DNA from 2 places in the Novosphingobium sp. EMRT-2 genome. Region 1 is predicted to be linked to the other one. Evidence: predicted binding sites of a transcription regulator. Region 1 holds the regulator's gene; the other holds the start of a gene.

Region 1 (3,205 bases):
TGGCCGGACCGGGGTGGAAATGGAAGCGCTGACCGCCGTCTCGATCGCGCTGCTGACCATCTACGACATGGCCAAGGCGCTGGACAAGGGCATGGTGATCGAACAGGTCCGCCTGATCGAAAAGCGCGGCGGCAAGTCGGGCACGTGGCGCGCGGATGAAGGGCCGCAAGATAAGGCATGAAGACGCCGCCGTTACCGCTGGAGGAGGCGCAGCGCCGCCTGCTCGCCCTGGCCCCCTCACTGCCGGTCGAACACCGCCCCGCTGCCGAATGCGTGGGTTTCCATCTCGCCCAGCCGCTTGCCGCGCGGCGCAACCAGCCCGAGGCCGCGCTCTCCGCCATGGACGGATACGCCCTGCGCGCCACCGACCTTCCCGGGCCGTGGACCGTGGTAGGCGAAAGCGCCGCCGGCCATCCGTTCGACGGGACGGTCGCGCCCGGACAGGCGGTGCGGATCAGCACCGGCGCCGTGGTTCCCGACGGCGCGGACATGGTGCTGATCCAGGAAGACGCCGCTCGCGTCGGCGACAGCCTGCGTCTTACCGGCGAACCGCCCCTGCCCCGGGACAAACACATCCGCCCGCGCGGCATGGATTTCGCCCTCGATGCACCCTTGCTGCCGGCCGGGCAGCGCATGGGGCCGGCGCAGATCGCCCTCGCCGTGTCCGCCGGGCATCATTACCTTGCCGTGCGCCGGCCAGTGAAGCTCGCCGTGATCGATTGCGGCGATGAGCTGGTCGCCCCCGGCACCCCGCTCGCGCCCCACCAGATTCCCGCCAGCAATGGCCCGATGCTGGCCGCGCTGGCGGCAAGCTGCCGGGTCGTGACCGACCGCATCGGACCGACCCCCGACCGGCTCGATGACCTCATCGCAGCGCTGGATCGCGTGCGCGATGCCGATGTGGTGGTCACAAGCGGCGGCGCTTCGGTGGGCGACCACGATCTCGTTCGCCCGGCAATCGAGGCCACCGGCGCCACGCTGGACTTCTGGCGGGTCGCGATCAAGCCGGGCAAGCCGCTGATGGTGGCGCAACGCGGCGCGCAAGTGATCCTGGGCCTGCCCGGCAATCCCGCCGCCGCTTTCGTTACCGGCTACCTGTTCCTGCTGCCGCTCCTCCGGGCCGCGCTGGGCGCGGCGGAAACCTTGCCACGCGTTATTCCCGCCCGCCTCGCGCAGGATATGCCGGCCGGTGGCGGACGTACCGAATTCCTGCGCGCCCGCTGGGACGGTGCCAGCGTGACGCTCGATCCCCTGCAGGATTCCGGTGCGTTGTCGTCGCTCGCGCGCAGCAACGCGCTGGTCCGGCGCGAAGCCCGCGCGCCATTGAAGCCTGCGGGAACAGATGTTCCGGTCTATTTGCTGGAAAATGGCGGAATTGCTTGACGGGTGCGTTTTAGTTGCTTATTCGTTCCGTATTCGTTCACTATGGAGTGACGCGCAATGCTGACGCGCAAGCAGCACGAACTGCTGACTTTCATCCAGCTCCGGCTTGAGGAGTCCGGCATTTCCCCCTCGTTCGAGGAAATGAAAGAAGCGCTCGATCTCAAATCGAAATCGGGCGTCCACCGCCTGATTTCCGCGCTGGAGGAACGCGGCTTCATCCGTCGGCTACCCAACCGCGCCCGCGCTCTGGAAGTGCTGCGCCAGCCGGACAGCGCAACCACCAAGGCCGCGTCGCGCACGGCTCCCGCCAACGATGTGGTCGTGCCGCTGCGCAGCCCGCCGAAGACCGCACCGGCGCCGGCGAACGACGTCATCGAAGTGCCGCTTCACGGCCGCATCGCCGCCGGCGCCCCGATCGAGGCGCTGGAAGGTTCCAGCGTACTGCCGGTGCCCGCCGCCCTGCTCGGCGCGGGGGAGCATTACGCGCTGGAAGTATCCGGGGATTCGATGGTCGATGCCGGGATTTTCGATGGCGATTTCGCGCTGGTCCGGCGCACAGACATCGCCCGCGATGGTGAAATCGTGGTGGCGCTGATCCGGGGCGAGGAAGCGACGCTCAAGTACCTGCGCCGCGAAAAGGGCATGATCCGGCTCGATCCCGCGAACGCCGCCTACGATCCGCAATACTACCGTCCCGATGAAGTGCAGGTGCAGGGCAAGCTCGCGGGGTTGCTGCGCCGCTATCACTGATCCGTTGATGCGGGCGACGGCGCGGCTTCCGGCCGGCGCGTCGCCGTCCAGCGATACCAGCCGTGGTGCCCCTGCGTCTCGGCTACGGTGCGCACGGTTCCGGCGGCAAGATCGATGGTCAGCCCGCCGGTTCGCGCCAGCAAGGCCCGGTCCGCCTTCAGCATCCGGGGCAGGCAGGTCCGCGGCAGCCGGCGGTCGGCGATGACGATGTCCGCCGCCGCGCAGGCCCGCTTCAGTTCCCCGATCTCCACCAGATCCTGCCCGCGCGCCATCAGCACCACGAATGCGCGCTCTCCCCGTTTCAATACTATCCGGCAGAAATCACCGTTGCAGGCCGCGCCGGGCCAGGTATCGAGCGGCCGCACATCTCCTTCCATGCCGGCCATTTCCAGCAGGTTCTCGCGCGTGTACTCCCCGCGAGTCTGGCGCAGCACTAGCAGGTCCTCCCCCTCTCCGGTAATTCCCACATTGCGGCCGTCGCCCGATACCAGGATGTCGGGCGGGCGCATGGTGGCAAAGACCAGCGCGGCCACCGTCGCCGGAACGAAGCCCCACAAGCGGACGGTGCCGGTCCACAGCGCCAGCCACAGCCCGCCGGCAACGAACAGCGCGAACACCCCGGGCGGCATCGACGGCATCAGCGTCACCGCGCCGGGCTGCCCCGCCGTCACGTGCGCCAGCCACAGCAGGAGTTCGAGCGACTTGCCCGTCAGCCACCACGCCGGCCCGCCCGCCCCCACCACGTCCAGCACCAGCGCCAGCGCGATCAGCGGCATGGTCACGAACGTGGTCAGCGGAATGGCGATGACGTTGGCCGCCGCGCCGTAGATCCCGGCGCGGTGGAAATGGAACAGCCCGATCGGCATCAGCGCCAGTTCGATCACGAGTCCCGTCGCGAGCAGCATCACGAGATGCCGCCCCAGGCGAAGCAGTACCCCTTCCTCGCGCGCGGCCAGGAAGCGCTTGGCCGGGGCGGAACCGTGGAACGCGATGATCGCGATCACGGAAGCGAAGCTCATCTGGAAACTCGGCCCGAATACGGCCTCGGGCCAGAACACCATGACGAAGAACG
Region 2 (3,205 bases), 1.6 Mb from region 1:
TAGTAAGGCGATGGCGGGTTGGACTTGGCCCAGGGCACCACCGCGCCCTGCTTGAGACTGAGCCCCTCGTTGGGCACGACCAGTTGCGGATCGAACAGCAGCTTCTCGCCCAGCCCGTCGCAGGCCGGGCACGCGCCCTGTGGAGCGTTGAACGAGAACAGGCGCGGTTCGATCGATTCGATGGTGAAGCCGCTGACCGGGCACGCGAACTTTTCGCTGAACACGATCCGGTTGGGCGGAAGGCCCGCGCCCTTGAGATTCCCCTCCCGCTTGCGGGAGGGGTTAGGGGTGGGCTGCCCGGGCGCGGCATCCAGTTCCGGCCCACCCCCGGCCCCTCCCGCAAGCGGGAGGGGGGAGACGACCAGAGCCTCCGCCACCGTCGTGTCCGCCAGATCGATATAGGCCAGCCCCTCGGCCAGCTTGAGCGCCTGCTCGAAGCTGTCGGCCAGCCGCGTCTGGATACCGTCGCGCACGGCGATGCGATCGACCACCACCTCGATGTCGTGCTTGTACTTCTTGTCGAGCGCGGGGGCTTCCTCGATCGCGTAAAGCTCGCCGTCGATGCGGACACGGGTGTAGCCCGCCTTCTGCCATTCCAGCAGTTCCTTGCGGTATTCCCCCTTGCGGCCGCGCACCACCGGCGCGAGCAGGTAGGCGCGCGTGCCTTCGGGCAGGGCCATCACGCGATCGACCATCTGGCTGACCGTCTGCGCACTGATCGGCAGGCCCGTGGCCGGCGAATAGGGCACGCCCACGCGAGCCCACAGCAGGCGCATGTAATCGTAGATCTCGGTGACCGTTGCCACGGTCGAGCGCGGGTTGCGGCTGGTGGTCTTCTGCTCGATCGAGATCGCCGGGCTGAGGCCGTCGATGTGCTCGACATCGGGCTTCTGCATCATCTCGAGGAACTGGCGGGCATAGGCCGAGAGCGATTCGACGTAGCGGCGCTGCCCCTCGGCATAGATCGTATCGAACGCGAGCGAGGATTTGCCCGATCCGGAAAGCCCGGTGATGACGATCAGGCTGTCCCGCGGGAGATCGACATCGATACCCTTGAGGTTGTGTTCACGGGCGCCACGGACGGAAATCTTGCTGAGCGACATGGGCACCCGTGTTCCAGATTTGTTCACAGAGCGCAAGACGGCTCTTGGGGAAGAAGCGCGCTATCTGGGATGGGCATCGGGGAACGACAAGAGGCGGGGAATGCAGTCGATGAACGCGGAGCGTGTCCGCTGTCACGGACAGGCGGCCAGACCCATGCCATACCGCTTTACGAAAGTGATAACCGTGTCGTGTCGGTACAATTCAAAATTCGTTTTGGATGTTACGGACGGTAACGGATAAGAAACCATGAAACGAGCAAGGCCGGCCGCAGCACTGCAGCGGAACGGCGGGGATCTGCAAGACCGTGACGGACACAGAACACCATTGCAGGGCGCCGGCCACCCACCTCTTTGGTGGCGGAGAGCAGGCAAACCACCACGCCCGGGCCATCTCGTTGAAGGCCCAGGACAACTTCACCCGGCATTTCGCGGAGAGTTTTGCTTCCGCGATGACCCAGACGCGCAACGATCGCACCAAGGTGCCGTCGGACCGCTAGGCCAGAAGGCGCTTTTCGCACCGTTTCGCCGGGTACGGTGTGCGCGGCGTCACAACCGGACGGGCCGAAGCGCACGGCGCGCCTGAGACCGCTGCCCCCACCCACGAGGGGCAGGGAGCGGCGGCGAAACATCACGACCCGCGTGGTGCAGATGATGGCGATGCGCCGAAGCGGGCCGCCCCCGAACCAACCGAACCGTCAACCGCCTCAGGCCGGTTCCAGCACCAGGCTGGCGGCAGCGGTATTGCTGATCGGAATGTGGTAGTTCCGCGTGACCTCGCTCAGCGGGCCATCGCCCAGCGCGCCCCGCGCGGCGATCCAGTTGAGTATCTCCACCCCTTGCGTGCCCGCCAGTTCGGCCACGTCCTCGGCCGAATGGCGCGTCAACGCATCGGGATCGGCCGCGAGATGATCGAGGCAGAAGCGATCGTAATCGGGGTTCATGAACCCGGCGCGCGGGCCGTCGAGCTGGTGCGAAAGGCCGCCCGTGCCCACCACCAGAACCCGCTCCGCCCCCGTCCACGAACGCAGCGCCTTGGCCACCGCGCGCCCCAGCGCCAGGCAGCGTTTCGGTGACGGCAGCGGATACTGCACGGTATTGATGGCGATCGGCACCAGCCGGATCGGCCAGGCGGGCGCATCGGGATAGACCAGCTCGAACGGGATCGACAGCGCGTGGTCGACCAGCATTTTCTGGCAGGTGGTGATGTCGAACTCGGACGCGACGAGTTCCTCGATGATGTGCCAGCTCAGTTCGGGGTGTCCGGTGAAGCTCTTGTACACCGGCAGGCCCCAGCCTTCGTCGGCGTTGTCGTAGGACGCCGCCGCGCCGACCGCGAACGTGGGCATCTTGTCGAGGAAGAAGTTCAGCCCGTGATCGTTGTAGAACACCACGGCCACATCCGGCTGAGCTTCGGCAAGCCAGGCGCGGATCGGCGGGTAGCCATCGAAAAAGGGCTTCCAGTAGGGCTGCTGCTGGTCTCCGCGCACGATCGCGCCGCCGATGCCCGGCACGTGGCTGGTGAAATAGCCGCCGACGATATCCGCCATCACGCGTTCTCCATACCGGTGGAAACGACCATGTCGGGCGCGATCTTGGCGCGTTGCGCCACGAGGTGCGCCTTGAAATCGTCAAGGCTCATGCCGGTCTGGAGCGAGCCGAGATCCTGCACGTTGAGGCCGAAGATGCCGGCCAGCTTGGCCAGATAATAGACGTTGCCGCCGGCTTCGATCATCGCCAGCACGTCACGGTCCGCCACGGCCTTGCGTTGTTCGGGCGTCAGCGCGAACTTGCGGCAATAGGCGTCCTCGTCGGCTCGGAACGCCTCGCGGTTGGCGGCATCGTTGAACGAATAGCACATCGCGTTCAGCGCAAAGCCGCGCCGCGCCATGTCGCCATCGAAAAGGGTGGTGCCGGGGATGGGCGGTCGCCGCCGCGCTTCCACACTCGCCATGGTCATTGTCCTGCTCTCCCGGATTGGGGTGTTGCTACCTTCCCGACAGATCGCAACGCTAAGGCAAGGCCGCCGAATTGCTTTGACTCATATCAATCCCGTGAAACCGGCCCGGCGAAACCGAAGCGCGAACAAAGTTACGTAACATCCT

What was found. Region 1 encodes LexA, which represses DNA repair genes until DNA is damaged. Its sites were predicted from a motif close to GTTCCNCNCTTGTTCT; they were not measured.
Region 2: uvrA (excinuclease ABC subunit UvrA) is a predicted target of LexA. The motif match lies at 1,114-1,129, and genes of this name have one in related genera.

Annotation. Positions count from the first base shown of each region.
Region 1 covers NZ_CP039695.1:579,365-582,569, forward strand. The annotation lists gene moaC (cyclic pyranopterin monophosphate synthase MoaC) at 1-181, shown strand, start outside; gene FA702_RS03020 (molybdopterin molybdotransferase MoeA) at 178-1,383, shown strand; gene lexA (transcriptional repressor LexA) at 1,441-2,133, shown strand; gene FA702_RS03030 (ComEC/Rec2 family competence protein) at 2,127-3,205, opposite strand, start outside.
Region 2 covers NZ_CP039695.1:2,696,764-2,699,968, reverse strand. The annotation lists gene uvrA (excinuclease ABC subunit UvrA) at 1-1,103, opposite strand, end outside; gene FA702_RS13250 (class III extradiol dioxygenase family protein) at 1,808-2,650, opposite strand; gene FA702_RS13245 (protocatechuate 4,5-dioxygenase subunit alpha) at 2,650-3,060, opposite strand.